DNA from 2 places in the Brevibacillus sp. MCWH genome. Region 1 is predicted to be linked to the other one. Evidence: riboswitches for the same ligand, from Rfam matches in the RefSeq annotation. Region 1 holds a riboswitch; the other holds the start of a gene.
The links. A riboswitch is a leader RNA that binds a small molecule or an ion and turns the genes downstream of it on or off. The one in region 1 is predicted to bind cyclic di-GMP.
Positions count from the first base shown of each region.

Region 2: another riboswitch for cyclic di-GMP. It lies ahead of ETC00_RS11895 (methyl-accepting chemotaxis protein); the one in region 1 lies ahead of ggt (gamma-glutamyltransferase).

Region 1 covers NZ_SDLF01000001.1:142,523-158,661, forward strand. The annotation lists gene ETC00_RS00660 (methyl-accepting chemotaxis protein) at 1-121, opposite strand, end outside; gene ggt (gamma-glutamyltransferase) at 217-1,839, opposite strand; cyclic di-GMP riboswitch class I at 2,092-2,181, opposite strand; gene ETC00_RS00670 (glutamine--tRNA ligase/YqeY domain fusion protein) at 2,575-4,236, shown strand; gene ETC00_RS00675 (TetR/AcrR family transcriptional regulator) at 4,492-5,085, shown strand; gene ETC00_RS00680 (hypothetical protein) at 5,193-5,651, shown strand; gene ETC00_RS00685 (NAD(P)H-dependent oxidoreductase) at 5,665-6,252, shown strand; gene ETC00_RS00690 (MDR family MFS transporter) at 6,540-7,823, shown strand; gene ETC00_RS00695 (uracil-DNA glycosylase) at 8,047-8,748, shown strand; gene ETC00_RS00700 (thiamine diphosphokinase) at 8,765-9,409, opposite strand; gene ETC00_RS00705 (GNAT family N-acetyltransferase) at 9,708-10,604, shown strand; gene ETC00_RS00710 (THUMP domain-containing class I SAM-dependent RNA methyltransferase) at 11,117-12,274, shown strand; gene ETC00_RS00715 (DUF4855 domain-containing protein) at 12,306-15,068, shown strand; gene ETC00_RS00720 (leucine-rich repeat domain-containing protein) at 15,528-16,139, shown strand, end outside.
Region 2 covers NZ_SDLF01000011.1:81,620-97,758, reverse strand. The annotation lists gene ETC00_RS11930 (hypothetical protein) at 637-1,446, opposite strand; gene ETC00_RS11925 (hypothetical protein) at 1,576-2,148, opposite strand; gene ETC00_RS11920 (hypothetical protein) at 2,430-2,978, shown strand; gene ETC00_RS11915 (MarR family winged helix-turn-helix transcriptional regulator) at 3,023-3,490, opposite strand; gene ETC00_RS11910 (FAD-dependent oxidoreductase) at 3,729-4,919, shown strand; gene ETC00_RS11905 (multicopper oxidase domain-containing protein) at 4,957-7,059, shown strand; gene ETC00_RS11900 (MBL fold metallo-hydrolase) at 7,094-7,777, shown strand; cyclic di-GMP riboswitch class I at 8,816-8,900, shown strand; gene ETC00_RS11895 (methyl-accepting chemotaxis protein) at 9,136-11,394, shown strand; gene ETC00_RS11890 (ATP-grasp domain-containing protein) at 11,391-12,551, shown strand; gene ETC00_RS11885 (sensor histidine kinase) at 12,708-14,096, opposite strand; gene ETC00_RS11880 (response regulator transcription factor) at 14,089-14,757, opposite strand; gene ETC00_RS11875 (efflux RND transporter periplasmic adaptor subunit) at 14,957-16,139, shown strand, end outside.

The sequences.
Region 1 (16,139 bases):
TGTCCGTGATGATTTCCGAGCTGCTGGTGGTGATATACAGGGAGGTGCCGATGAGTGGTATGATCGCTACGACAAGAAACCAAACAATCAGTTTGTTTCGAAGTTTGCCGAAGACAAACACGAGGGAATTCCTCCTTTTGTGATCAGGCCTATATGAACGCCTGAAGCGTAACAGCATTCAGACTGCCGGGAATGCTCCCGGCAGTCTGGAGTGAATCAATATCCCATTGCTGCACCTTCGCCGCGCGGATCGGCGCCGCCAAACTTCACGTTGGTGACGGGATCGATCAGAATCGCTCCGGATTGGCCCATTTGATCGGTGTAGGCGTCTTCCAGTTTTTCAACCGGGTGACCGCGTTTGATCAGTTCGTCCAGAACGTCTTGCGGAATTCGGCTTTCGACCTTGAGGTTGTTGGAAGAAGCACCCCAGTTGCGTCCGTGCAGCCATCTTGGCGCTTCGATCGCGTCCTGTACGCTGAAGCCAAAATCGACAATGCGGGTCACCAGAGCGGCCTGGGTCTGAGGCTGTCCTTCTCCGCCTTGGGTTCCGTAGAGGAGGTAAGGCTTGTCGCCCTTAAACAGCATCGCCGGATTGATGGTGTTGAAGGAGCGTTTGCCCGGCTCCAGGTGGTTGATGTGGTTCGGATCCAGGGAGAAGTAGCTGCCGCGGTTTTGCAACATGATGCCGGTGCCTTTGGCCACGATGCCGGAGCCCCAGTCGAAGTAGTGGCTTTGAATCATCGAAACGGCGTTGCCATCCTTGTCGACGACGCCGAGCCATACAGTGTCCCCTTTTGGATCGAGCGGCTCCACCGTTTGGGCTGCCTGTTTCATGTCGATCCGCTTGGCCAGTTCTTGACCGTGCTCTTTGGACAGCAGGTAGTCTACCGGAATGTCGGCAAACTCGGGGTCGGTCAGCCATTTGTCACGGTCGGCAAAGGCTTGCTTGGTGGCTTCCACAATCACATGGTAGTAATCGGGAGTGCCTTCGCCCAAGCTCTTCACATCGAAGTTGTTCAGGATGTTGAGAATGGAGAGCGAGGCCATTCCTTGCGAGTTGGGCGGTACGTTGTACGCCTTGTACCCGCGATAGTCAACGGAAATCGGTTTTGCCCACGTAGCGGTGTGTTTTTCAAAGTCTTTCAGGGTGAGCAAGCCGCCGTTTTTCTGCATGTCTTCGACGATTTTCTTGGCGATTTCGCCTTTGTAGAATCCGTCGGCCCCTTTTTTGGCGATGATTTTCAAGGATTCCGCCAGGTCTTTCTGCTTCAGGATTTCGCCAGCCTGATACGGTTCGCCGTTGGGTTTCAGGTAGATTTTGCGGAACTCTTCAAAGCGCTGCAGATTTTTCAGATCGTTGTCGGTCGGATCGGTCGCGTACTTGGTCCAGTACACCTGGTTGGGGGAGACGGGATAGCCTTTTTCCGCGTACTCGATCGCCGGCTCCAGCAGTTTGCTCCACGGAATCTTGCTGCCGCTCATTTCCTTGCGAGCGTAGTTGTACGCTTCCCACCAGCCGGAAACGACTCCGGGGACGGTGTTGGCGGCCAGATAACCGCGGGACGGGATTTTCTCGTATCCTTTGCTCTTGTAGAACTCAATGGTCGCTTTCTCCCCGGCACGGCCGCTGCCGTTCAGGGCGCGCAGTTCTTTCGTTTTTGCGTTGTAGATCAGCCAGAAGTTGTCCCCGCCGATGCTGGTGTAATGAGGATAGACGACGGTCAGTGTGGAAGCCGCAGCGATCGCGGCATCGACCGCGTTACCGCCTTCCTGCAGCGTCTTCAGTGCAGCGGCGGTAGCCAGGTAGTGCGGAGTGGTAACCATGCCATTCGGCGACATGGAAGTTGGACGGTGTGCAGCATTGCCCGCAGGTGTGAAGGCGGACAGGCTTAAAACGCCGGCAAGTCCCAGGGCGCCTAGTTTTTTCCAGAACCTTTTCACAGTCGTTCCTCCTTTGGTCTAGTTGTAAAAGCAAGTTGTGCTGGATGGTACGTAGCTCTGGCGCCTCACCTCCCCCCTATGGACTGCAACCGCCTGCTTACACAAAAAAGACCGATGACATAGGATCATCGGTTTGTCCTACATCAATACTTCGGTAACTGGCTGGCGTGTCCGCTCATGGCGGAGGTAGCCCCTGTAGCTTTGCGTCGCCGGGTTTCCCCGGGTTTGCCGTTTCGATATCAATGCGTGGTCGTAAATTTTCAAAATGCGTAAAATGAGACCATCTTCATTCGTCTCGCGGTGCAGGCAGTCCAATGGACTTGGGAAAATCACATTTCTATTTCATTAGATCGGTAAATTCGTCCCGATGTTTAAGGGGAAATTAAAAAAATCTGCGGATTTTGTGACTATGGTCCGATGTCCCTGCACTTGGCGGAGGATGTTTTTCGTGCGCGCACCTTTCTGCGCACATCCAAGCTGCTGAATTCAATAATGAACATCGGCTGCGGCCGTCAACAGCGACGGCATGTGCCCCATTGTGGTAAGGCGGGACGAGGCACGGCCCGATTTGTTGAACTCTCGATGCGGAATCAGTATTATTGATTGTAAAGGTGAAGTGAAAGGTTGATTCAATTGGAAAACAAGTCGGCAACATCCAATTTTATCCGCAGCATCGTCATTGAGGATTTGCAGGCGGGACGAGTGAAAGAAGTCGTGACCCGTTTCCCTCCGGAACCGAACGGGTATCTCCATATCGGTCATGCCAAATCCATCTGCCTGAATTTTGAGCTGGCTGACGAATTCAATGGCAGAACCAACCTGCGCTTTGACGACACCAATCCGCTGAAAGAAGACACCGAGTACGTGGAAGCGATCAAGGAAGACGTCAAATGGCTGGGTTTTGAGTGGGATGGTCTTCATTTCGCATCCGACTACTTTGAGGAAATGTACAATCGCGCGGTGTTGCTGATCAAAAAAGGCAAGGCGTACGTCGACGACCTCTCCGCGGAGGAGATCCGCAAAACGCGGGGGACGCTGACAGAGCCGGGCACGGAGAGTCCGTACCGCAACCGTTCGGTGGAGGAAAACCTGGACCTGTTCCAGCGGATGCGCAACGGCGAGTTCAAGGACGGCGAAAAAGTATTGCGCGCCAAAATCGACATGAGTTCGCCGAACATCAACCTGCGCGACCCCGTGCTCTATCGGATCGCCCATGCCACCCATCACAACACCGGAGACAAGTGGTGCATCTACCCGATGTACGACTTTGCCCACCCGCTGGAAGACGCCATCGAGGGCGTGACCCACTCGCTGTGCTCGCTCGAGTTTGAAGATCACCGTCCGCTTTACGACTGGGTCGTACGCGAATGCGAGATGGAGCACGTGCCGCGGCAGTATGAATTTGCCCGTTTGAACATGACCAATACGGTGATGAGCAAACGCAAGCTGAAATTGCTGGTGGACGAAAAAATCGTGGACGGTTGGGACGACCCGCGGATGCCCACCATCGCCGGTCTGCGCCGCCGCGGCTACACGCCGGAAGCGATTCGGGCGTTTGCGCGGGAAATCGGCGTCTCCCGCAGCAACAGCGTGGTGGATGCGAAGATGCTGGAGCATTTCATCCGCGAAGACCTGAAGCTGAAGGCGCCGCGCACGATGGCCGTGCTGCGCCCGCTGAAAGTGGTCATTACCAACTATCCGGAAGGCCAAGTGGAGATGCTGGACGCGGAAAACAACCCGGAAAATCCCGAGATGGGCATCAGGCAAATCCCGTTTTCCCGCGAGATTTACATCGAGCAGGATGACTTCATGGAAAATCCGCCGAGCAAGTACTTCCGCCTGTTCCCGGGCAACGAAGTGCGGCTGAAGCACGCCTACTTCATCAAGTGCCACGACGTGATCAAGGACGAACAGGGGAACGTGGTGGAACTGCACTGTACGTACGACCCGGAAACGAAGAGCGGCACCGGGTTCACCGGCCGGAAAGTGAAGGGGACGATCCACTGGGTGGACGCCAAACACGCCGTTCCGGCGGAGTTCCGCCTGTATGAACCGCTCATTCTGGACGGGCAGGAAGACGGCGATTCGTTCTTGGACAACATCAATCCCAATTCGCTGGAAACGCTGCACGGTTTTGTCGAGCCCAACCTGAAGGACTGCAAGCCGCACGACAAGTTCCAGTTCTTCCGCCACGGCTACTTCAACGTCGATCCAAAGTATACGACTCCGGACAAACTGGTGTTCAACCGGATTGTCTCGCTGAAAAGTTCGTTTGAACTGCCGAAGAAGGGATAAATTCGCGCATACATGGAAAAGCTGTTAACACGGTTAACAGCTTTTTTCATATTCTTGGGGACCCCCGCCGGGTGCTGCATGAGCACACCTGAGCGGGGGATTTTTTTGAGAGGGGCGGCCGGATATGCTCGATTCCGGTCACAATTTTAAAGAAAAAATGTCATTTGGACGGCAGGATTTCCCATGGAATATATTGAAAAATTACACAGATGATATATTGGTTGTACAACCAATCAAAATGAATGGTGATCTGGAATGAAACCAAAAGCAGGTAATACGCGAGCCCAATTAATTGAAGCGGCTTACAAGGTTCTTGCCGAAAAGGGATACGAAAACAGTTCCGTTAAGGACATTGCTCGTGAGGCAGGCGTGTCGCCCGGCTTGGTGCACTACCATTTTGCAAACAAGGAAGACCTTTTGGTGTCTGTTGTCAAAGAAGCAGCCAATGAGTACTGCCAACAGATGAGAAAGTTACGGAAGACAGTTGCGGAAGACAAACTTGCCGACGCTGCGCTGGCGGAGTCTTTGGAGCGAATAAAGAGCAATGCCGATTGGTACAAGCTGCGATATGAATTGTATGTGCTTGGCTTGCGAAATCCCGCGATTCAGTCCGGGGTGAAAGAGCTTATCGCAAGGGGAAGGGAGGGAATCGAAGAAACAATCCAAGCGGTGGCAGGAAAAACGCTGCCAAATGGGGCTGAGATGTCCGCCATTTTGTTCGCCTGTTTCGAAGGGCTCGCCTTGCAGTCTTTCGTTGATTCGGAGTTTGACCTGGAAGGCGCTTACCAATTCCTTGGTCAAATGGTCGAACAATTCTTGCAATCGCAATCGGAACGTGAGCGGACGTGACAGTGCGCGTACCGCGCGAGGATTGAAAGGTATGTGTGTGGTGTCAATAGAGCCGTTGTTATCTGTATTGGTTGGTCATACAACCAAAAAATTATGGGGGTGTTTTCATGTTGAATCTGGTTCTGGCCGCAATGGAACGATTGGCACTGACAGTGATCGTGGGCGGAGGCGTTGTCATGGCCGCCGGTGTCCGTCCTCTCTTACTGTCCATTTTGGCAAAGCCGGGACAACCCGATTTGGCTGAAACCGTTGAGGGGCTCTCAATCAACGCGTGGAACCGATACAACCGATTTGCCTTGTGGGCGGCCATTGTCGTGGCGGTCGTTGATCTCGTGCGTATTGTTACGGGGCTGGCTTTTTCCTGGTGGCATGTTGGCCTGATCCTTACAATCTTTGTGGCTTTGCTTGGAAAGTTATTGATCGATCAGACACTGAAAACGCGGCTTAATGAGGCTGGCGCTGAAGCTGTCGGCAGTGCCGAGCAGCGTGCCGGACACCGGCGGGTTGAGTTTCTCTCGGTCGTCATTCTTGTTTTGGCTGTGTTGTTGGTCATCCTGCCGTTCTGACGGAGGTATCCAGATGAATGTGTTGATTGTCTACGCACACCCGAACCCGAAGAGTTTGAATGCCGCCATTTTGAAGGAAGTGGAGCGCGGCCTGCAAGAGGCCGGCTACCAGTATACGGTTATCGATCTATACCAGGACAACTTTCAGCCGGTTCTGGTGTACAATGACAGCATCCGGCGCAGCGAACTCAAGAACGATCCGGAAACGGCGCGTTATCGTGAGCTGGTGCGGCAGGCCGATCATCTCATCTTCATTTATCCCGTTTGGTGGTATGGTGTCCCGGCGATTCTTAAGGGCTTCTTTGATCGCTTGTTTGTTTCGGGATTCGCCTATCACTACGAGGGGATGGTGCCAAAGGGATTGCTCAGCGGAAAATCGGCATGGGTGTTCTATACGATTGACTCTCCCGGATGGTATGTCAGACTGGTTCGCCGCAGTGTCGAATGGAAGATTATGAGAGATGCGATCCTCGCGTTTTGCGGAATACGAAAGGTCAAGAGATTCATGTTTGCCGGCGTCAAGAGGAGCAGCCAAAAGCGGCGTCAAAAATGGCTGGAATCCGTCTATCATCAGGTGCGTTTTGGACTCAGGGAATCATGATGAAGATTCGGTTATCCCGTTGGGTCGATACCCGGGCGAATGGCAAGGAAAACAGGTGGCACAAGTCTCACTTCTTCGAAACACCCAGATGTTTACCCCTCCCCTTAGCGTTTTGAAGCGGACGCTATCGACTTATTGCTGGTCGTCAAGAGAGCGAGCGGGCACCATCACACATGACACCACGGGCTTTGATTGCAATGCGTCGCCAAAATGAAAATGCAGGTGAAATTGCCATAAATTAGTGTATAATGTGTGTATAAAATTTTGACAAAAGGGGGTGGGGAACCATGAGATTTCGCGACCTTCACATCAACATCAAGGTGCGCCTGCTGACAAGGTTTTTAAGCATTTTGGTCGGTGCGACGATTTTTCCGTTTATGTCGATATACTTTACGGAAAAACTGGGGCAGGCGATCGCCGGGGTTCTCATGCTGTCAACGGTCATAACCACGGTGATTATTAGCTTCTACGGCGGATTTTTGGCCGACAGGATCGGGCGGCGAAAAGTGATGATCATGTCGCAATCGGTACTGCTAGGGGCGTACTCCGTCATGACCATCGCCAACTCCGAGTGGCTCGATTCAGCCTGGCTCACCTATGCGATGCTGCTGGTGCAAAGCGTCGGCACCGGCATGCTGTTTCCCGCCGTGGACGCCATGATCATCGACGTGACGAATCAGGAGAATCGCCGGTATGTCTACAGCTTGAACTACTGGTCGATCAACCTGGCCATGTCGATCGGTGCGCTGGGGGGCGGCTTTCTGTTTCAAACGCACCGGTTTGAATTGTTTCTGCTGTTCACCTGTGTTCATGTGTTAACGCTGATCATGTTTGTCTTGTTTATGACCGAATCGCACCAAACGAAGCGGAATGAACAGGTAAGAAACAAGGCGGTGTGGAAGGATCTGCTGCAAAGCTATCGGCTCGTGGCCAAGGATCGCACTTTTCTCTTTTTTTGTCTCGCAGTGTTGTTGGGCAACGCCCTGCTCAATCAGAAAACCTATTACATAGCTGTTCGTCTTCAGCAGGAGTTTGGCAGCCAGCTTCTGAACGTGGCGAATTGGTTTTCGCTCAAGATCGACGGGATCAGAATGGTTGGCATCATGCAGACGGAGAACACTATTTTGGTTGCCATGGGCATGTTGTTCGTGACGAAGTGGATCAAACGGTTCTCGGACAGCCTTGTGCTGCGAACAGGCGTGTTCTTGTACATGATTGGCTTCGCCGCCTTGGGAAGCAGCAACGGGCTGTGGATTCTGCTCCTGGCGGTGTTTGTCGTGACATGCGGCGAATTGTTGTTGACGCCGGTAAGCCAGTCCGTAATCGCTGATCTGGTGAACGATGAAGCGAGGGGGTCCTATATGGCGGTGTACGGACTGGTTGGTCATGGGGGAAGACTTCTGGGCGCTGGCGGCATCCTGGTCGGGGTGCTTGTGCCATCCTGGATGATGAGCGGACTCTATGTTCTGATCGGAATCTTCATGCTCTGCTTGTTTCACTACGTGTTAAAACAGCGTCAGCAAAAAAACGAGACCGACGCTGCTTCTCACAATACACCGCTCCCTGTGTAGTGCCGTAGATATGTCGGGGGAGCGCAACAGGGTGCCCTTGATTGTCCAGGGGTGCCCTGTTGCGTTTGATTGTTCCGCTGGCTGGATGTCCGGTACCCCTGCGTCGTTCGCGTGTATTCGCGCACTGGGAGAAGGGAGCGGCCAGCTCGGGGAAAGTTATCGCCGGACCCGTCTCTTTTTGATACAGTAGACAAAGGAGAAGAAAAAGCAAGGTGTGAAGGATATGGCAATATTGCACAACGATTGGGCCGAACTGCTGGCGGACGAATTTGAAAAACAGTACTACCGGCAGTTGCGGCAGTTCCTGAAGGCGGAATACCAAAGCCGCACCGTGTATCCCGACATGTACGACATTTTCAACGCGCTTCATCTGACGCCGTACCGGGAAACCAAAGTGGTGATTCTCGGTCAGGACCCGTATCACGGACCGGGACAAGCCCACGGCCTCAGCTTTTCCGTCAAACCGGGGGTTGCGCCTCCGCCATCACTGCAAAACATCTTCAAGGAACTGCAGAGCGATCTGGGCTGTGCCATCCCCAATCACGGCTATCTGGTTAGCTGGGCAAAACAGGGGGTCCTGCTGCTCAACACAGTGCTGACCGTGCGCGCGGGCAGCCCCAACTCGCACAAGGGGATGGGCTGGGAGCAGTTTACCGACCGGGTCATTGCCGTCCTAAACGAGCGGGAAACGCCGATGGTCTTTATTCTCTGGGGGCGTCACGCGCAGGAAAAAGCAGCGTTTATTGACAAGCAAAAGCATTGTGTCATTCAATCCCCGCATCCAAGCCCGTTTTCGGCCAATCGGGGCTTTTTCGGCAGCCGGCCGTTTTCCAGGGCCAACCGCTTTTTGCGGGAGCAGGGCTTGGGCGAAATCGACTGGCAGCTTCCCCTGCAGGTGGAACTGACCGCCGCAGGAGAGCAGTAAGCGAGGCGCGTTTTCGTTAATCCTTGCTGCGGATGACAAGCAGGCACCCGCTTGCGACGGAGATTGTCCCGCTGTCGGCCGTCAGCACGTTGCTGATGCCCAGCGTGTCACCGAGGCGCAGCGTCGCATGTTCCAGCGGATATTGAAATCCGGACAGGGTAATGCCGGTCACTTCCGGGGTGAGCGGCAGCAGCGAGATGTGGGGAAAGCGGCTGGGGCCGAGGGTCAGCTCGCGGTCGACGAGCATGATGTCATTGGCAGCATCGACGATCCGGCAGCGTACGCCGCTGCGCAGCCCTTTCCACAACAGGTGAACGTTGGCCAGCGTGTGATCGAAACGGGACCCCAGTGCCCCCGTCAGGACAATCTCCTGCGCGCCCTGATCCAGTGCCCAGACGAAGCCCATCTCCGTGTCGGTCATATCTTTCAAGACCGGGTCGCAGGAGCGCACTTCTTCGCTGTGCGCGCTGATCTCCGTCCACTCCTCGGGCGTGACCGAGTCAAAATCGCCGATGGACAGGCGGGGGCGAAGACCGTGGCGGATGAGAAACAGCGCTCCCCGGTCGACACCGACCAGACAGTCACCCGCCTCTACTTCCTCAAGCGCCCAGTCACCCAGATTGCCTCCTGCAAACAGGATGATTCGTGTTGGATTGCTCATGATTTTTTCCTCATTCCGTGTCGATTGCGTTTGTCATCCCCAGATCGTTTTTCCTGGGAGCAGGCCCGTCCTACCCAATCAGGGGCTCCGGGCCCGAAAACGGTTCTCTTCCACAATATCATGGACCCGCCCTGATGTGCCAATGAAGATGAGCCCATCTGCTTCACCTGCCCATAGCCGATCCTCGCGAAAGATCTTGCCGGCGGTCATCGCCTATCATGCAATACCAGTGAAAATAATTGAATGTTTTGGATTTTGTCGATTAAAATCATTTTATCAACTGCGGGAAGGTGAAGAGATGATTGTCGTCAAGCGCATGAATCAATGCACGCTGGCTGAGGTCACACTGGCGTGGAACCGGGGGTTTGAGGGCTATTTTGTTCCGGTGACGATGACGGAAGAAAGTCTGCTGCAGCGGCTGGGACGGGAGGATTACGCACCATCCCTGTCTGTGATTGCGTTTGCGGACGGGGAACCGATCGGTCTGGTCGCCAGCGGCGTTCGCACCATCAACGGGAAAAAAGCGGCCTGGAACGGAGGCACCGGCGTTGCTGCGGCGTACCGTCGGCAGGGCGTTGGACGCCGATTGATGGGGGAGACGCTGGCCCTGTACCGCAAAGCGGGCGTCGAGCTGGCGACGCTGGAAGCGTTCCGGCAAAACGAGCAGGCGATCGCCCTCTACCGGCAGTTCGGTTATGAGGTGACGGACCGGCTGCTGTTCTTGCAGCGTACCGACGCGCTGACGGATCGGCCGTTTGGCGATGTCACTTCCGCCCCCTACCGGCTGCGGCATGGCATTCCCCAGGAGGCGGCGGCGCTTTCCTTTTACGAGGCGGACGTGCCGTGGCAAAACCAGTGGCCCAGCCTTTGCGATGGAGAGGCGGTCTTCGTGGAAGACGAGAACGGCGAGACAGTCGGTTACGCCTTTTACAAACGGACGCTGGACGAGGCGGGCAAACCGACCGCTATCGTATTGCGGCAGTGTGCGTACCTGCCCGGACGGGCTGATGCGGAGGCGATCGTTCGTTTTGCGCTTGCCCATGTGTGGGGATCGCCGGAACTGGCCTGCACGCGTTCTACCTTCAACCTGCCGGCCTCCTGCAAGCTGGTGGTGAGCGTGCTGGAACAGGCCGGGTTTCAGCCCTCCGGCATCGAACAGGTATACATGATCCGTCAGATGGAGCAGGGCGGCTAGGTGATTGAGCTTCTTGTCGACATGTGAAGCGTCCTCTGTCTCGATACAGGAGACGGCAGCATGTAGACAAAGTCCGAGGCGCATGGGAGATCGGGCCCGCTCGCTCGCTTGACGCCCAGCACAGGAGCGGATGATGTCCGCTCCAAAACGCGACGCGGGCAGGGGGCAAACATCTGGGTGTTTCGCTGAAGTGAGACTTGTGCCCCCTGTTTTCCCCGCGTCTTTCGTTTTTCCGCTGAGCCGGTCGTCAAAGGAGCTCGCTTGGCCCATCACTCCATGCGGTGTACGTTGTCTTCAGCTTTGGTTTATGAATGTTCAGGCCTTCCGGACTGGATATTATGGGCATCACTTCCTTGTGGACGCTTACTACATAAACAGTTTGTCTGCAATCTGGCGTCACCTGTCTCGATACAGGACTTTTGTTTGACAAACATGACCAACGCATCTGTCAAATCGGGTAATATAGTAGAGGGGTTTCACCCTGCCATATCCGAACGACAGGAGATTGTATCATGCAGAAAGTAGAATTAATTGCCACGGCGACATTTGGCCTGGAAGCCGTGGTCGCCCAGGAAGTAAGGGCGCTGGGCTACGAAGACGTCAAGGTGGACAACGGCAAGGTGACGTTTACGGCAGACATTTCCGCGATACCGCGGGCAAATTTGTGGTTACGAACGGCGGATCGCGTGCGTCTTAAAATGGGAGAGTTTCGGGTGACGACGTTTGACGAGCTGTTTGAGAAGACCAAGGCGCTGCCCTGGTCGGACTGGCTCCCGGAAAACGCAACGTTTCCGGTGGAAGGCAAATCCGTGAAATCGACGCTGTTCAGCGTGCCCGACTGTCAGGCGATCGTGAAAAAAGCGGTGGTGGAAAGCCTGAAAAAAACGTACAAGCGGGACTGGTTCGAGGAGCAGGGGCCGATGTACAAAATCGAGGTGGCCTTGTTGAAGGACGTCGCCACTTTGACCATCGACACGTCGGGACCGGGGCTGCACAAGCGGGGATACCGCGGATTGATCGGCGCGGCGCCGTTGAAAGAGACGATGGCGGCGGCGATGATTCTCTTGTCCCGTTGGAAGCCGGACCGCGTCCTGATGGACCCGTTCTGCGGTTCTGGAACCATTCCGATTGAGGCCGCCCTGATCGGGCAGAACATCGCCCCGGGAATGAACCGCGAATTCGTCTCCGAGAGCTGGCCGAATATCCCGAAGACCTTGTGGCGGCAAGCCCGCGCGGAGACACACGATCTGGCCCGCTACGACCAGAAGCTGGAGATCATCGGCACGGACATCGATGACGAGATTCTGCGGGTCGCGCGGCGCAATGCGGCCGAAGCGGGCGTGGAGGACCAGATTCACTTCCAGCGCATGGACGTGCGCGACGTCCGTACCAAACGCAAGTACGGTTATCTGATCTGCAATCCGCCGTACGGCGAACGGCTGGGCGACTGGAAGCAGGTAGCCCGGTTGTATCGCGACATGGGTGAGGTTTTTTCCGCGCTGGACACGTGGTCGTTTTACGTGCTGACGTCGGACGAGCAGTTTGAGAAGCATTTCGGCCGGACGGCCAGCAAGAAGCGAAAATTGTACAACGGCAACATCAAGGTGGACTACTACCAGTTTTTCGGCCCGAAACCGCCTCGTCCGGCAGTGGTTGTGCCGGATGCGTAATACAGAGAAGCAATATGTTGGAGGAGGAAACATGGTGTTGAAGCGTATGGCAGCCAGGGCAATGACCGTTTGTCTGGCGCTGTCGATGCTGTTTACTCAGGCCGCAGCGGCCGCTGGTTCCGCGACGGCAGCGGAGCAGCAGGGTGGGGAACTGCCCTACGAGCAGAACGTGAGCTTTTCCGATTTGCAAAACAGCTACGCCCGGGAGGCTGTCAACCGGCTGGCTGCGGTTCAGCTGATCAGCGGCCAGGGCGGGGACCGCTTTTATCCGCAAAAGCCGATGACCCGGCAGGATGTGGCGGTGCTGCTGGCCAAGGTGATGGGCGTGCAGCCGAAACTGCCGAAACAGGCGGTGTTTGCCGACGTGCCGGCGGACAGCCCGTACGCTCCGTACGTCTACGCACTGGCGGAGCTGGGGGTGATGCAGGGACGAAGCGATGGCAAGCTGGGAGCAGCCGATCCGTTAACCCGGCAGGAGATGGCCGTTCTGCTGACACGGCTGTGGAAAGCGGGCGGCGGCCAGATGCAGAGCGCAGACGCAGCACCGTATGCAGATGAGGAGGAAATTGCCGACTACGCCCGGCAAGCAGTGACTGCTGTTACCGCCCAGCGCTGGATGCAGGGAGCTGGCGGCAAATTCCGCCCGCAGGGGACGGTGACCCGGGGCGATGCCGCGATCATCGCCGAGCGCCTGCTGAACGCTCGCTCCCAGCAGGCGGAACAGGCCGATTTTACGCTCAATGCGGCCAAGCTGTCGGTCATGACGGGCACCAGCACACGGGTGGAAGTGGCGCCAACCGTCGGGACTTTGCCGTTTTCCCCCGTCTTTGCCTTTGACCGGCCGGAATTGGGCACCGTGCTGCCGGACGGCACGTTTGTCGCCGGACCCACACCCGGAAAGGGCACGCTGACCGTGACAGTGGGGTATCGCACGAAGGAGATTCCCGTGGAAATTACCGCTGCGCCAGCGCCACAGGCGCAGGATGCAGTGGAGCCAGATAAACAGCTGGAGGAAACCGGAGGGGAAGTGAAGGCGGACACGGCGGCTGCGGGTGCGGAGAAAAAGGCTGAGGCTGGCGCGAGCGAGACTGACAAACTGGCTGCGGGCGAAGCCAACAAACCGGCCGAAACCGCCCAATCCGACGATGGCGTAGATGGCGATCAGACCGGATCGGACACAACACCGGCCGCAGCTGATCAGGACGGGGATGGATCAGAGCCTGTCTCACAACCTGCAGAGGAAGATGGCCTGATCAACTTCGCGCCGGGCAGCTTTACCTCTGTCCAGACGATGGGCAAGCCCGATGCCTATTTCGCCCAGGTGGAAAAACAGTACCCCGGCCCGGTAGGCGGATTGGTGACCCCGTCGGAGACCTGGACCGGTTACTACCGTCTGTTTGGGCGAAAAGTGACCGTCGCCCTGGATGAGGTAAAGCGGCTGGAGCGGGTAACCCTGACGTTCCAGCAGCAAAAAGGCTCGGGCATCACCATGCCGGAATGGATGGACGTGGAAGTTTCCCGAGACGGCAGGGCCTGGTATTACGCCGGTAAAGCGAAGCATGACGTATCGCCGGCGGAGGAAGCGGTGGTGGTGCGCACGCTTGCTGTGACGCTGCCGAAAGTGGAGGCACGATACGTCCGAGTCTCGTTCCCGGTAAAAGTGTTTGCCTTTGCCCGCCAGTTGGAAGTGTGGGGGACCAATCTGAGCAGGGGTGAGAGCCCGTCCGTCCTGCTGCCGCCGGAAAATCAAAAGCAGACCGTTGTCGAGGATAAAACGGTCCGCCGCGTGGAAAACATGCTGCTGGCCTATTCCGGTGCATACGGTGAGCGGGGCATCTGGCGGAAGGAAGATTTCCTGCCGATGGTCGGCTATCTGACCAAGGACGGGTACATGGTCGACCAGATGTTTGACACGGTGCTCTTTTTGCCGTATCAAATCCTGCCTTCAACCAAAGAGGGTTGGAAGGAATACATGAATGACCTGTTCCGCACCGGCCAGCAGCTGGAAGCGCTGAACGACGCGATGCGCGAGTTCAACCGCCTGCGGGGGACGTTGTACGGCACACCGACGGTGGAAAACGTCGTGCTCGCCCTGCCTTATCCCAATCCATCCCAGACGGACTTCGGCAGTCTGGACGACAAGCAGCCGTCCCTCTCCTTTAACGCCCGCCAGGTGGGCGAAGAGCAGGCGTATGAAAACCGCAAGCAGGCGCTGGAGTGGTACTACCGGGAGCTGAAAAAGCGCTGGGACAAAGCCGGTTTTGCCTATCTGAGGCTGGAGGGCATCTACTGGTTCCACGAGCTGATTGATGACAGCGCGCCCAAGGAGCGGGAGCTGATTCGTCACATGGCCGGCATCGTGCACGACGACGCGCTCCGCTTCTACTGGATTCCGTACTTTGGTGCGCCGGGGCTGGCCGAGTGGAAATCGCTCTACTTCGACTACGCGTTCCTCCAGCCCAACTACTACAGCGACAAGCCGGTGCAGCTCGACCGCCTGGAAGGCACCCTGGACGTAGTGAACAAGTACGACATGGGCGTGGAAATCGAAGGGGACGAGCGGATGTACCGCGATCCGAAGTTTTACCAGCTCTACTACAACCAACTGGTGGCAACGCACAAGCTGGGCCTGGATAAAAACCGGATTCACGCCTACTACTTTGGCTCCAAAACGCTCTTGGAAGCGGCCAACAGCGACGATCCGGTGATCCGGGGCATCTACGACGATACCTACAAGTGGATGCGCGGCCGTTTTGACCGGAATGAGTATTTTCTGCCGGAAGTGATGCCGTAGGGCATTGCCGCGCTGGAAACGGGAAACAACAAACCTCCGTGGTGATGACAGCCGCGGAGGTTTGTTGTAGTGGACGTGCATGTAGGAGGTGGTCACGATTAAAGAAAATTTTGTACCTTTCCTGCTTTTGCTGATCCTTGTCACTTCCCTGTATGACATTTTTAAAAAGAAGTGGATTTTTCGGCCGATCAATGGAGGGGCGATGTGCGTTATACTCTATCAGATTAGCCCTGATCATTGGTGGACAAGTCTGATCGTGCTGGTTTTCTTCTATGTGTTTGAATGGTGGAGACACCATCGAGCCTGACAACGCCGGAGAGGGAGTATTCTGTTGGCCAGCAACAAGCGTTTCCGTGAATTCTCTCTTAATACATTAAATGCGCAAGCTATAGAGAAATGGGTTAATTTACCATTCAGGAAAATTATGTTAGACTCAGGAAACAGAAAGGAGTGATAACATTGAAGAAATTCGGAACCCTTCTGTTAATCATTGGCATTTCAACCTATTTGACAGGATGTGCGCCAACTGATTCAAATCCTTCTGCCTCTCGCCAAACTTCTGTCAGTCAAACAACTATAGAAGAAAACGTTCCATCATTTGTTTTAGAAGCCGTTGCTCAAATGTTACGTAAACCAGTGAATGCCATTGAAAAAGAGGACTTTACAAAAGTAAAAGAGTTGCATTTGAATGTTGGAGAATTGGGAGAAGATCAAAAAAACAATGTTTATGATCTTTCAGTCATCGCCGGTATGAAAAATCTAAAAGATCTGTACATCGATCACATCAAAGTTAAAGACTATAATTTTTTAGCAGAATTGCCGCAACTTGAAACGCTCAACTTATCCGGTGTTCAAATGAACCAATTGCCGTCATTTGATCAATTTAACAACTTACGAAGTCTCTCTTTAGAAGATGGAGACATTTCTGATTTGCACTTTCTCCAAGATGTGACTTCACTCCAATACCTCAATTTGAGGAATAACAAGATTACAGACATTGCTCCCATTCAGTCACTAAGCACATTAACCTTCTTGGATGTTTCAGATAATCCGATTACCAGCATTGATTCA
Region 2 (16,139 bases), on a different contig from region 1:
CAAAAAACTTGTTAACTCCCATGAAACGGAATTAATTTTATGTTTATGTACGAAAGGGTTTTACTTGTTGTTGTTTATGGAAAATAATCCTGTGTATTATATAAAGGACCGCAGGTGTTGCTACACCTGCAGTCTGTCCTCCACAAGCGAGAGGACAATTGTTAGCTGCGGAGTAGATCACCAGGCTGACAGGTGATCTACTTTTTCTTTTAATACGCAGCATTGCGACAATCTGAAAGAGATTATTAAGCTGATTGGCTCGTCACAAGTTCTCACCCGTGCAGGATGAGAGGTTGAGCTGACCACCCTTGAGGAATGTATCCATTATACAAGGTGAATTTTGCCATCAACTTTCAAGGTCCGAAAGATGAGCAAAGCCGCTTAGAATCCTTCCGTAGACAAGACAACAAGGGATTCTCTAAAAATAAGGGAGCCATATCAAAAAACTCGGTAGTGAGTTGACGAGACCACATTCAAGGAAGAGAGAGGTTTTTTGAAAATGGCTCAATATCAGATTACTGTAGATGCACAACTTTTGTAGCAACTATTTCTCAAAAATCTTAGATTTGGGGGTGATCAAGCAACCAGAAATGGTAGAATAAGGTTTCTCAAGCTATTGAATGGTGGTCTTATGCTTTAATTTGCAGGAAGCTTGAAATCGTTTCGAAAGATCATATTTGGAATATCTGCATATTCAATGTTGCCTTGACGCTCACTAATTAATAAAGGTCTTGCCTCAATATTGATGATTTGGTTAGGCGGAAAATTTACTTTCCAATACACGGTCAATTGTAACTGTTCTTTTGGATTTAGCTTGACCCCATCTGTTGGCAGCGGCACTTCTTTATTATCGACTAAGATTTTTATGTCACTTCGGTCATATGTAATATAAGGATTATGTAATAATATGCCTTTAATAATAACAGGGTAATCATTGTCGTTTCTTGGGAAAATTGTCAATGGTGTTGATACTGGAAAGACTCCTATATTTTTTCCTAAAGGCATGACTCCGGAAAACACACCTTTATGTACATTTATATTAATATTCCCCAACTCCATAACCTTTCTACCATATTTCGTATGAAAAGCTATCTGGTTAAAAGTATGTGTACCAGTTCTTTGTGACAAAAGATGAACAAACAATGCTTTTTGTTTTAATGTCCCTTGAGGGGGATTTTCTTCAATGATAAACTTCTCAATCTTCACTAAATCGGTATGAGGTAGTAACTCTATTGACTCTATATCGCTTTGATTTAGTTCTAAATCAGGAGAGTGATTAAAGGCAAGATTTAAGATAAACAAATTTTGATAACTATTATCCCAGTATGATTCATAACTACCTTCATTCTTCACTACATAGAATTCTTGGGTCGATACTTCCTGAGTACATGAAGATAATAAACATGATACTGCCAACAATGTGACGAAAAAAAACTTTCTAGACATCATAAATTGTCTCCCTTCTTACACATATCGGCAACTTGCACGCCCCAACTCTATAATTATGCTTCAACTATTCACATCAGGCAGGGCATAGAAGATAGGGGCCTCACTTCGAGCCCCTCCTTCTTATAATTATTCGGTTATCCATCTTAGATGTGTTGGGTAATAGACCTCAACGTATTTTGAGCCAGTAAGGTATTTCCATGTGCCTTTTATGATTGCTAGGGAAGGTGACGCCTTTAAAGTAACCGTTGTGTATGGTTTAACTGGAACGGAGAACTGCGAAGATCTCTCAACAGTATTTGTTGCTTGGTATCCCATTGTTGCATTGAATGCATCCAAAAAATTTGCGTTCACACTAGTATTATACGTCGTTGATTTAGATGCCTTTGCGGTGAACGTGTAATTTACAGTTTGTGAGTAATTATTTGTGTACGATTCGACAGTAAAAGGAAGTCCGCATGCTTTTGACTCACCGCTATAAACCCACTTGTCTAAAAGTAGTGGAGTAATACTAGATGTATCACCAGAATACTCTACTTCGTAAGGAATTTTAAAATATTGAATTTTCGTACTAGAAGAACCTGGTGTTTTGTCATCAGCTCCGCAATAGTTGCCAGAAGGTTTTGTATACGCAAATGCAGTAGGAGTCAATGATGCCATGACAACCGATGCAAAGAGGAAAAGTCCAATGATTTTCTTCATGTACATCTCTCCTTTTTATACGATTTTAATAAGAAATTATTACAAAAATATTCCGACTATCACCTCCTATACCAAAAAAATACATCTTTTTTTGAATTTTGTAAATAGTCATTTCTATATCTTATCTCTTAGCAAAAATGCCTGATCTCCTCTTATGGAAGTTTTTGTAGTTATGTATCCGATCCCCTCTAGTCTAATGCAAATTCTAGAATATCTATAAGTTTGCTGTAGTCGTAGCCATGAGGTCTATAGAAACTTAGGGGACAATAGCAATTTCTAAAATGACAATTGTCAACGCTGCGGAACATCGGAATCTGCAGACGGTCATCATCGTAGACAAGGAAGACGACATCAGGCCTGTCACCATATCGTTGAAAACGGGAGACAGTATGAGCAATGTACAGCTGCGCCGTCTGCTCGACGACATCAGCCGCAGCGAGTCCAAGGAGGACAAAGTCCGGCTCATCCGGTCTCATTTTTTCTCTTTGCACGATTATCTGGATCTGTTGGAGAGCGACTGCCTGTACGGGGAAGATTACGAAGCGCTGTACGCCTCGTTTGGTGACACGGAACTGGCGATCTTGTGCAAGATCATGTTCTATGAAGAGTTGCGAGGCGGGGCTGCGGACCTTTACACCATTATCCAGGGGCGGGAAGGGGCGGAGCGCGATTGGCAGAATCATTTGATCGGCTTTATGAAACGTCTGGACCTTCGCGTATCCGGGCGATTGATGAATGGATCGGCAGCATTACGTATGAAGAGATCAGCTTTTATTGACTGCACATCGCTCGGCGTGTTGAGGCGTGCGCGCCGAGCGATGCATGAATGATCCAAAGCTTATCCATCCGCCGGTTCATCGCTTCGATGGATGTTTTATCCCTTCAACCGCTCCGTTTGCCTGGCAAGAATGTGCGCGGATCGTTCGAGGTAGTCGAGGATCAGCCGCAGTTCGTCTGCGCTGTACCGGGAATACAGCTCGGCCATGGCCTTGCCGAGCGGCGCGAAGACGTCCTGAATCGGTTGAAGGTTGCTTGGGATTGGTTCGACATAGACGACGCGCAGATCGTTGGGATCTTTTGCCCGGCGGACAAATCCCGCTTTCTCCAGGCGGTTGATCACGCTGGTGATGGCGCCTGTCGTCAGTCCCGTGAGCTCGGCCAGCTGCCCGGCGGTCGCTCTTCCCATCTCCAGCACAATATTCAGGCACTTATGATCGGTGATGTTTAACCCCAGCGATTTGGCTACGGCCTGGTGGAAAAACACGGTCTGGGTGGACAGCTTCCGGGAAGCATCTTGCAAGGAAGCGTACAGTTCCGGTTGAACCGGTTCGCGGCGATTCATGGACAATCCCCCCATCACAATTTCATCTCCGACCAAAGTCGGGGAGCAAATCGGGCTGCAGCCGGTACAAGAAGCTTCTCATTCCCCGTAATATGGATATGGAAAGCGGAGCGCATTTTGCATATATTTTAATTATTAAGATATAGGAAATCGTCCGCTTATGCAAATGTGACACCTCCGGCCTTATATCTTAATTTTTAAGATAATAACCAATGTGTTCAAGGAGGAGAATGACACGATGCGAAACAAGCGAGCGCTGATTATCGGCTGCGGAATTGCTGGACCTGCGATTGCGATCTTTTTGCGGCGGGCCGGATACGAACCGCGCATTTATGAAGCACAGCCGGATCATGATGATTACGCCGGCCTGTTTCTGAATGTGGCGCGCAACGGCATGCGCATCCTGAGCGAACTGGGCGTAGACGACCGCATTCGCAGGGAAGGCATTGAAATGCGCGTCATGAGTTTTCACAGCAGCAGCGGCAAATGGCTGGGGACGATCGGCGACCGTTCCGGAGAAGTGCAAGGGTTCACGGTGAAACGGGGATTTTTGCACAAAGTGCTGCGCGAAGCAGCCTTGCAGGAAGGCATCCCGATCGAATTCGGCAAAAGGCTTGCAAATCTGCAGATGACGGATCGGCAGGTGACCGCCTTTTTTGAAGACGGGACCTCTGCGGAAGGCGATTTGCTGGTCGGCTGCGACGGCATTCATTCCCGCACGCGCAGGCTGATATTGCCCAACGCTCCGGAACCGGATTACACGGGCCTGATCAGCTTTGGCGGCTTTGCGCGCGGCGTCGATGTTCCGCGCGAGCCCGGCACCCAGCACATGGTATTCGGGAAAAAAGCGTTTTTCGGTTATCTGGTCAAGTCGGACGGAGAAATCTACTGGTTCGGTAATCTCGATTATCCGGGCAGGCCGACGAGAAAAGAATTGATGTCCATACCACAGGCGGAGTGGCGTCAAGTGATCAGCAACCTGTACCAAGGCGAACTTCAGCCCGTTCCGGACATTATTCGCAAGACGGAAAGCGACATCGGCGTCTATCCGATCTACGACCTGATCTCCGTCTCCGCCTGGTACAGCGGACCCGCGGTACTCATCGGCGACGCGATTCATGCGACTTCGCCCAACGCCGGGCAGGGGGCTTCGCTGGCGCTTGAGGATGCCTTGATGCTCGCCAAATGCGTCCGGGACATCGGCAATCTGGGAGAGGCGTTCCGGCACTTTGAGCTGTTGCGGCGGGAACGGGTGGAGAAGATCGTCAAGTATTCGAGAAGCATTGGCCAGCGCAAACATGCGACGAATCCGGTACAAGTGTTTTTCCGCGATTTGATGCTCCCTTTCTTTCTGAAGATGGCGAGCCGTCAATCTCTCGCGTGGATGTACGATTATCGCGTGAACTGGCATGACAAGGTAACGGTATAAAGGGGCTCCTGGAGGGAGACGTAAAGGAGGCAATTTCGTGCTCGAGGCACTGTATGGTCTGGAATTTATTCTGTTGTTGGCGCTTGTGATCGTCTGGGGGCTGACCGGACTTGCGGCGAATCGTCTGAAATACGTTTCGTTTCGGCAAACCGGTGTTTCCCGGTGGAGAAAAGCGGTGCGAGTCGGCGTTTGGGCGGGCTTCATCCTGCTTTTCCTCTGGGGTATTGTCATAACGATAGCCTATTTCACGCTAGGCTGGTATTTCGTCATGGATCGCGTTATCGTCATGCTGCCGCTCTTGGCTCTGCCGGCTATTTTCGTGGCCAGAAGCGCTCTGCCATTCTTGAAGCAGAACACGGTCATGACGCCGAAATCTTTGGTGTTCATCGCGGCATCCATTCACACGATGGCAGCCGGGGCCCTCTTGGTGCTGTCTCTGGTAATGTTCGATATTCCATCCATCCCGGATGTGAGAGAGTCCACGCTGTACCTGGCCGTGCTGGTGGGATGCGCCGCTCTGCTGTGGTTGTACCATCGGCGGCGCGTAGAGATCATCCGGTCCCGCCCCCAGGGGATTCTGGCGCGGGTATTGAGAAAAACCGCGTTGGCATCAGCGGCGGTTGTCCTGTTGGTGGCGTGGTTTCAGTGGTCGCTTGCAAACAGCAAATTTCCTGAATCCATGGCGATGATTCATCCGGAAACGTTTGAATATGGCGGAGGTTCCGAAATTCCGAGCGTTGTATCGTCAGATCATCACGGTCACCATGCCGTCATGCCGGCAGGAGGCAGCGCAGCAGCGGTGAGCGTCGCCGATTTGACAGGCCCCCGCACCGGCCAACCCGACAAACGCTTTACGCTCGTCGCGCAGAAGAAGACGATCCAGCTCGCATCGGGACACACGGTCGAAGCGTGGACATTTAACGGCCAGGTTCCGGGCCCGCAGCTGGTGGTGCACGAAGGAGATCTGGTGGAAGTCACGCTGCGGAATCAAGATATTGAACAAGGGGTTACTTTGCATTGGCACGGCGTCGATGTTCCAAACGCGGAAGACGGGGTGGCGGGATTGACCCAAGATGCCGTCATGCCCGGCGAATCCCATACGTATCGCTTTGTCGTGGAAGAGACGGGCAGCCATTGGTATCATTCCCATCAAGTTTCTTCGGTCCAGGTTGCCAAAGGGCTGTTCGGGGCCTTCATTATCCTGCCCAAGCGCAGTGATGCGAGCAGTGCCGGGAATGGTCAGACGAGCGGCGAGGAAGCCGATGTCACGGTTTTCGCTCACGACTGGGAAACGCCGGATGGAGAGACAGCGGTTCTGCATCTGCCAGCCCCCGCTCAAAGCCAAATCATAAAGCCCGGTACGAAGGTGAGGCTTCGGCTCATGAACAGCGCCAGCAATACGAAAATATTCTCGCTTTATGGGACGCCTTTCCAAGTATCCGCGATTGACGGTTGGGACATTCACAAGCCGGGGGTGGTGACTGACCGGCGGCTGAAAATCGGGGGAGGCGGCCGGTATGATGTGACATTTACGATGCCTGAACATCCGGTAACATTGGCGCTGGATGAGAGGGAATCCCAAGCCGTTGTTGTATTCAGTAAAGACGGGCAGGGGAAAGCCGACATCCGGGCAGGAGGTGCGATCCTGGACCCGCTGGAATACGGTGCTCCCGCTCCGGCACCAATTGATGACACTGCAAAGTTTGACCGGGAATTTCTCATGGTGTTGGACCAGATCTATTTGGGGAATTACAATGGCTCCTCGAATCACTTGTGGGCCATTAACGGGGAAGTGTTTCCGCATACGCCGACGTTCGTGGTGGAGGAAGGGGACCTCGTCAAGACGCGCATCGTCAACCGGTCGTTTTCGGAGCATCCGATGCATCTGCACGGACATCATGTTGTTGTCCTAAGCCGAAACGGCAAGCCGTACAAGGGCAGTCCGCTCGTGCTTGACACTGTCCTCGTGGAACCGGGCGAAACCTACGAAGTGGCATTCCGCGCCGACAATCCGGGCATCTGGATGGATCACTGCCACATACTGGAGCATGCGGCGTTGGGGATGTCGATGCATTTGACGTATCCCAACGTGACAACGCCTTATACGGTTGGCGAGGCGTCGGGGAATCACCCGGAATAAACGATACGGACTTATGGAAAGTAGGGTGAAGCGTATGGAGATTGTCGAACTGAGCATTTCGTTTGAATTTAATGGCACAACCAATGTGATCTATCCCAGTTTGATCGTATCGGAGAATGAACTGGCTTTGGTCGATACCGGGTATCCGGGGTTTCTCCCTCTCATCGAAAGCGAGATCGCAAGAAACGGCTATGACGCGAAGAATCTCACACATATCATCATTACGCATTACGATGATGACCATATCGGCTCACTGTATGATTTTAAAGCAAAATACCCGTGGATACGGATTATCGCAAGTGAACAGGAAGCCAGGTTCATCAGCGGTGAAAGCAAAGCAGAGCGATTGATTCAGGCTGAAAACCTGCTGCAGCATTTGCCTGAGGAACAACAGGCATTTGGCAAATGGTTCATCCAGCAGTTGAAGAGTTTGAAACATGTGCCCGTTGATCACGTGGTGCGCGATGGCGGCATGCTGTTTTCCAATCAATGTAAAATCATCGCTACTCCCGGACATACTTCCGGGCACATTTCCCTGTATGTTCCCGAACTGAACAGCGTGATTACCGGTGATGCTGCGGTGAATGACAACGGTCAACTCGTCGTCGCCAATCCGCATTATTGTTTGGATCTGGAAAAAGCGGAGCAATCGTTGCGAACCATTACAAGTCTGCACGCTGCGCATTATTACTGTTACCACGGCGGAAAATTAGGCTGAGCGCTCTTTTATCGTTATGAAGGAACAGCCCCCTCAAACAAGTCGTTTGGGGGGTCAGCGTGTAGACAAAGTTCGCGGCGCATGGGAGATCGGGCCCGCTCGCTCGCTTGACGCCCAGCACAGAAGCGAATGAAGTCCGCTCCAAAACGAGACGCGGGCAGGGGACAAACATCTGGGTATTTCGAGGAAGTGAGACTTGTGTCCCCTGTTGATTCCCGCGTCTTCGTTTTTCCGCTGAGCAGGTCGTCAAAGGAGCTCGCTTGGCCCATCCCTCCACGCGATGCACATTGTCTTCCGCTTCGGTTGATGAATGGGCAGGCCTTTCGGCCTGGAAATCATTTTTTGTGGACGCTAACTCAATGAACCGTTTGTCTTCGGTCCGCCCCTTCAAACAAGTCGTTTGGGGGGTCAGCGTGTAGACAAAGTTCGCGGCGCATGGGAGATCGGGCCAGCTCGCTCGCTTGACGCCCAGCACAGAAGCGAATGAAGTCCGCTCCAAAACGAGACGCGGGCAGGGGACAAACATCTGGGTATTTCGAGGAAGTGAGACTTGTGTCCCCTGTTGATTCCCGCGTCTTCGTTTTTCCGCTGAGCAGGTCGTCAAAGGAGCTCGCTTGGCCCATCCCTCCACGCGATGCACATTGTCTTCCGCTTCGGTTGATGAATGGGCAGGCCTTTCGGCCTGGAAATCATTTTTTGTGGACGCTAACTCAATGAACCGTTTGTCTTCGGTCCGCCCCCTCAAACAAGTCGTTTGGGGGGGGGTTTTATACGCCCATCACGCCAATAAAATGTTTTTATCGAACCTCAAATCCCCATTCCATCATCTCTTCATCCCTCCTACCAAGCTCCTCTCTACCGATCAATCCTATGTGAGAAAACTCCCAAGCCGCTGGAAATTTCGCTGCAAATCCATAGGTCTATCAACTTTCGCGGTATAGGAAATATTGACCAGTAACCTAATTCGTTATATCATGAATGTGACAAAAAGACACAATATATTACAGAAACCACTAAAATCCACTAAATTTCGACAAGGTTCGTCAATGGCAAACTTATCGAAAGATAAGGACGCAAAGCCTCGGGTCTAAGTTGTCAAAACTATGATGGCCGGGTTGCCGAAACCGATGCGCTCTATTTCACTCAGTCTCAGGAATGGCGGCTATTCGGGTAACCGAATAGTCTTTTTTGTGAACATTCCAGCAAGGGAAAATGGTTCCACGGCCACCGTTATCGTCTGCTTAGTGGCAGCCGGTTTTGCCAGTCCAACCTTTCGAATGAGCGAAAGGGGGTTACAGGTTTGTTCTAGGATGCCATTTCATATCACTTCAAACCAACAGACGATCGGAGGTAGAAACATGAACGCGACGAGCAAAAAATGGGACTTCCAATGGCGCGGGTTGCGGTTGCGCAGTTTAAAAGCCCGTGTCCTCTTCTTGTTTGTGATCATTCTCGTCCTGCAATTGGGACTGTCCTCATTTGCCATCAGTTATTCCAAACAAACCATTCAGCAGGAGGAGATCAACAAAACAAGCAGCCTCCTGCAGTCCAAGATTCAGCTGATCGGGGAAGAGTTCGAAAAAATCGGGGTGGTCAGCAAGCTGGCCAACTCTTCGTACGAGAAAAAGCTGGAGGAACTGCGCGGATATCCGGATGACCTGGTCAACCAGTTGTTTGAGAGCAAGTATCGGATGAGCAACGGGTTGTACGCGTTGGACGAATATGTCGCCAAAACAAAGGCGGACATCGGGAATGCGCGGATTGAAAAAGGACCGCTGACCGTTGAGCAAAAGCGGCAGATTTTGGCGTCCGAGAGCTTCGACGGTCTGTTTGCGACGATTAAAAAGACAATTCCCGAATCGCAGTGGTACTATTTTACGACCGTTCACAAGTTCCAAAAAATTTATCCGTTCGTGGATAACAAGGAAGGCGCCTATACGACCGACAAATCCATGGCCAATGAATTTTTCCAAATCGCCGTGCCCGAAAACAACCCCAGCCGGGAGATTAAATGGACGAAGCCGTACAAGGACGAATTGGGAACAGGCATGATGGTGACGGCTTCCATCCCGATTTATGCACAGGACAAGTTCCAGGGCGTCTTCTCCATCGACATTTCCTTGACGGGTGTGGCGGACATCGCCAACTCGCTCTCGCTGGCGGACGGCATGCACGCCATGGTTGTTGATTCCTATCAAAACATCTTGACGGGCGCAGTCAAACAGGTGGAGACAAACGAACAGAATACGCTGGAAACCGATATTGAAGATCCTGCCATGAAGGCGTGGATGGTGAAGGTATTAAACGAACAGAAAGACAGCGATCTGTACACCGATCAGGACGATCTCGTGTTTGCCAACAAGATCGAAGAGACAGGGTGGTATTTGTTCCTGTGGGTTCCTGTCAAAAACATTGAAAAATTGTCCGACCAGCAGGTGATGCTCATCAGCCTGATCATCTTCATGTTCATCGTGGGGATTGTGATTGTTTTCGCATACATCTCCAAACGTCTGAACGTGCTGTCGGACGTACGCGACCGTCTGGTTGCCATCGCCTCGGGCGGCGGAGATCTGACGGGGCGCATTCAGGTATCCGGGTCAGATGAAATTCGTCAATTGGCCGACGCATTTAATGAATACCTGAACCAATTGGAGAAGATGATCGCCGACATCAAACGTTCGGCCACGACCGTTGTTGACTACTCCATTCAATTGGAGGAAAACATCGCGTCCAGTACCGAGTACATCGAGGGCATCAACCGCAAAACCAACGACGTAAGCAATGAGTCCACCAACATCTCCGCGGTGGCGCAGGAATTGAGCGCGGCGGTGGAGGAGATTGCCGCGACCACTCGGGACAACCTGTCCACGTTGGGCCATCTGGTCAATGAAATTACACAGATCAAGAACTTGTCCGAAAACTCGGAGGGCGTTGCCAACAAGGCGCTGGCCGGCATGGACAATATCGAGGTCGAAGTGAAGAAGTCGGTTGACATTGCCAAGCAGCTGGAAGACAGCATGAAACGAATCAGCGACATCGTGACGACCATGACCAGCATCAGTACACAGACCAATCTGCTCGCGTTGAACGCTTCGATTGAGGCGGCGCGGGCGGGTGAAGCCGGCAAAGGTTTCTCGGTCGTAGCCGAAGAGGTTCGCAAGCTGGCGGAAGAATCCAAGAACAGTTCGGACAATATTCACGGCATTATTGGCGAACTGCAAAACTCGCTCAGTGAGACCATCCACACGCTCAGCAAGCAGAGCGAGATTATTCTGCGGGAAAAACAAAATGTCATGTCGCTGATCGAACACATGAAAGAGATCAAAACGTCGATTGAAAGTTCCACGGAGCAGATCAAGACGTTCGAGGCGAATGTGGACGCGCAGGCTGACGGAACGGACGCTTCGTCCCAAAATCTGGGGCAGGTAACCGAAAGCATCACGGAAATGACGGCGGCTCTGATGACGATCAGCAGCAACATTCAAAATCAGACGGAGATTCAATCTGATATGAGACAGATTGCCGGTCAGATGAAAGCGACCTCCGAACAGCTCAATGAGTTGGTCAAAAAGTTTGTGGTGCGCGGCGATGCGGGTAAGGAGGAACAATCTGCATGATGATGGTGTTGGATAAGCCGTACGTATCTCTGCTCTTGTCCCAGACTCTTGCCAATGTGGGCGTACCGGCGGTGAAGTGCGGGGATATCCGCATTCCGCTGGATAAAACGCTGGAGATTTGGCAGTTGGACGAGGTGGCGGATCGTGTGCGTGATCCCGACCTTGCGCTGTTGTGCAATTCCGAGTATGCGGTGGCGTCCGTGTATCCGCTTCTGAAGGGAACACCGCTCATGGAACAGGCGGAGCTGTTTAAAAACAAGATCAAGTTTCGCGAGACCTTGCGAAAGCTGTATCCCGACTTCTTTTTCCGCGAGTGTTCCTATGAGGAGATTTTCCGACTGCCGGTGGAGACACTTCCGTTTCCACTGGTGGTCAAGCCGACAAAAGGCTTTCGCAGCGTCGGCGTTTACCTGGTGGAAAAGCCGGACGAATGGCCGGTGATGTGCAAGCAGCTGCAGGCGGACATGAGAGCGGCTAAGGAGATTTATCCCGAGTCGGTCGTGAGCGCCAGCAGCTTTATCCTGGAGGAGTGGATTCAGGGAGAGGAATACGCGGTCGATGCGTTTTACGATGCAAACGGGGAACCTGTCGTCCTGAACGTGTTCAAGCGCATGTTTGCGCACGAAGCCGACACGTCCGACCGGATTTATTTCACCGGGAAAAGCGTGCTGCTGGAGGCCCTGGCCAAAATCGAGACATTTATGAAGCAGTTGGGCCATGAAATGCAGCTCCGCCGATTCCCGATGCACTTTGAAGTGCGGATTTCCAAATCGGGCCAGCTCATTCCAATCGAGGTGAATCCGCTCCGCTTCGCCGGCCTGTGCACGACCGATCTGGGGGCGCATGCGTACGGCGTCAACGTGTACGAGTACTTCTTCCAGCAGAAGAAGCCCAAGTGGGACGAGATCATTGCGTCCCTGGACGATTCCATTTTCAGTTTCCTGTGCGCGGAGCTGCCGTTGAGCATTGACGGAAAGTCTATTGAGTCCGTGCACGACCGGAAGTTTGAAAAGAACTTCAGCGACATTCTGGAATACAGGCTCATCCCGTATGAAGAATATCCCACATTCTCCGTCGTCTTTTACCGCAGCCCTTCTCTGAAAGAGAATGAGTACCTGCTGCATTTGGATTTGGAACAGTACCTGGTCATGAAATAGCTCTTGTCGTCAGAAGCGGCTAGAAACAGACGGCGTCGGGGTCCAAGCGGAATGATGACGCCGTCGTGCTGGAAAAAGCGAGGGTCCATCAGCCTGTGCTGCGTGTGTCAGCAAGGTGATGGACCCTTGTTTGTTGTTTGCGTATGCACACAGCCGTTACGCTTTGGGGGAATGCAGCGGGAGTTTGACGGTGAAGCTGCTGCCGAGTCCGGGGCTGCTCGTCACGGTGATCGTGCCGTGATGGGCTTCCACAATCCATTTGGCGATGGCCAGCCCCAGTCCTGTGCCGCCCATTTGTTTCGAGCGGTTTTTGTCGACCCGGTAAAACCGGTCAAAAATGCGGTCCTGCTCCTCTGGCGGGATGCCGATGCCGGTGTCGCGGACGGTGAGGCACATGGACGGGGGATTCGCCGTGTTGTCAACGGAGAGAGTGACCGTAATGTCTCCGCCGCTGGGAGTGTACTTGATGGCGTTATCCAGCAGGATGTACAGCAGTTGTTTGATCCGTTCATGATCACCGTACACCATCACCGTCGCTGGCGCATCCAGTCTCAGGGAGATCTTTTTCGAGGCAGCCACCGTTTGGGTGGAGCGGATCATCTGTTGGACAGCAGGGACCACGTCAGCGTACTCGCACTGCAGATCGGGGGGGCCGGAGTCGGAACGGGCCAACGTCAGCAAGTCACTCACCAGTTTGGTCATCCGTCTGACTTCATCTTTCATGTTGTCCAGAACGGTTCGTCCAACAGCGGAAAGCTGCTCGCCCTCTTCCATTTCCAATACATCCAGCGAAGACTGCAAGATGCTGAGCGGAGTCCTCAGCTCGTGCGAAGCGTCGGCGACAAACTTCCGCTGACGCTGAAAGGAACGACGAATCGGGATCATCGCCCGCTTGGACATGAAATGGCTGAGGAGGAGCGCAATCCCCAAAAACAAAATGCCCAGGACCGTCAATACGGTGAGCAGCCGTTTGAGCAAATGGTTGATAAACGAAATGTCGATACCCGTGTAGAGGATTCCCTTCATCTGTACGCCCTGAAAAATGGGGCGGCCCGTCATCATCAGTTCCAGCCGTCCGTCCGTCGGCGGCATCGGCTTGCCTCGCCGGGGCGGAGGCGGAACCGTCACGGTGCCGTGCCGGACTTCGTTGGCGGCAGGAATCCATCCCCGGACAAGCTCCAGGATCTGTGACTTGGCCCGCGGGATGAATTCATCGCCAAACAAAAGCTGTCCGTTTGCGTCCACCACATAGTAAAAGAATTGATTCCGGCTTTCCCGCATCCGGTTGAGGTTGTCGTACTCTTCCTGACTCAGCACGTCGTCTCGCAGCGCCTCTTCGATCAGCTTGACTTCCTGTTCGGTGATCATCTGCAGCTGTCTCTTTTGTTCATACGCAATCCCGATGTCGACGAGGACGTAAACGATACCAATAAACAGAGTGAGAAAGACCATGAGCAAAATGCTGTATTGGACGGTCATCCGGTTTTGCGTATGTACAAACAGATCCTTTTTCCAAAAACGGCAGCGCGAGAACCAGTCAGTCATCAAGTTTGTATCCCACCCCGCGAATGGATTGAATCATCTCCGTCTCGCCGTTGAGCTTCTTCCTGAGCAACTTGATGGTGGCGTCTATCGTTTTCATGGACACGTCGGAATTCAAGCCCCAGATGCGCTCGAAGATCACCTCTCGCGACAATACCTGTCCCTTGTTGCGTATGAGCAGTTCCAGCAGCTGGTATTCCCGCGGCGTCAGGTGAATTTCCTTTTCGCCGTCATGGACTGTGCGGTTGGTCAGATTGACGGTGATCGAATGGATCTGCACGATCTGCTCCTGAATCGGGGCAAAATTGCGGCGGGCCAACGCGCGCAAGCGGGCGAGCAGTTCCTCGATTTCAAACGGTTTTACCAGGTAGTCGTCGGCTCCGGAGTCCAGCCCCTCGATGCGATCCTGGAGCGCGTCTCGCGCAGTCAGCATCAGAATGGCGCCGTTGTATCCCTGCTGGCGCAATCGGCTGGCTACGCGCACCCCATCTTCTCCGGGCAGCATCCAGTCCAGAATCAGGATGTCAAAGTGGGCCTGCAGGGCATAGGCGAGGGCATCGTCTCCCTGTGTCACCCATTCAACCTGATAGCCTCCTTTTTTCTTCAACATGTACGCGATCAATTCACCCAGTCGAATGTCGTCTTCGGCCAGCAAAATATTCAAAAGAGACACTCCTTGCACAAAACATGAAAAGGTGTCTGGTTTCATTCCTCTCTCCATACTACACGCTTTCAATGAAAATTGGGTGAAAAAATGGTTTCGGCATCGATCAGGAAGGCGTTTTCCTTTTCACCGTTTTTTCACCGTTGCTCCCTATAATGAGCGGGTAAGACTTGTCAGATACGTCTAGGGGGAATGCTGCGTGAGTGAGTATGCCAAGAGAAATCTGGCACTGTTCTTGCCCGGCAAAAACAGGCGACGGGTCGTGACGATCGGCTTGGTCGCTGTCCTGTTGGGCGGGGCGGGAACCTTTGCCTACCAGAAATGGGCGTCTTCGCAAAGCCCCGCCTCCGTGATGCGCGTGGAGACCGTCAAGCGGGGAAATGTAACGGAAACGGTCTTTGCATCGGGAACCGTGCAGGCCTCCAAGCGTGTTTCGCTGTCTGCTTCCAGCGGCAATGCAGTCATCAAATCGATCCGTGTGAACGTCGGCGACCGTGTCAAGGCCGGGCAAGTGCTGGCCGAGCTGGACGATTCGGAAGCCCGATTGCAGGTAAAGAATGCGGAAGCCAATCTCCTGTCCGCCAAGGCCCATTTGGCTGAAGTGACAAAGCCCAAGACCGCGGCGGAAATCAACGCGCTGCAGGCGAAGGTGAACCAGGCGAAGGCCGCACTGGACGCGGCCCAAAGCGGTTACGACGCAAAAAAGGCCGATTACGACGTGGAAAAGGCCAAAGCCAATCTGGAGAACGCGCAACGGACCTACAACACGCAAAGCGCGCTGTACACTCAGGGCATCATTTCCAAAAGCGAGTATGAGCAAGCAAAGAGCAGTCTGGATCAGGCGCAGCTGGAGTACAACAGCGCCGTGCTGGCCCGCAGCCAGACACAAGCGAAAGCCAAGAGCGAACTGGAACAGGCGCGGGCGACGTATGAAACGGCGGTGGCCGACCTGCAGGAAGCCAAAGCGGGGCCGGACTCCTCGGCTGTGCAGTCTGCACAAGCCGCAGTAGCACAGGCGGAGGCGCAGTGGCAGCAGCAGGTAAAAAACCTGCAGGACACAACCATCAAAGCGCCCATGGACGGGGTGATTGTGCAGATAAACGGAAATGTGGGGGAAAGCCCGTCCAATCCGTTCATCATCATGGATAATTCGGACGCCGGCAATCTGGAGGTGCTGGCGCACGTCAGCGAAAGCGACATCGGCAAAGTGAAGGCGGGGCTGTCGGCCAGCTTTACCACCTCATCGTATGCCGATCAAACCTTTGCCGGAAAGGTGAAGCTGGTATATCCGGAAGCGACGACCGATTCGGGGGTCACCACGTATCAGGTGCTCCTGTCCGTCGACAACAAGGACGGCCTGCTGAAAACCGGCATGACCGTCA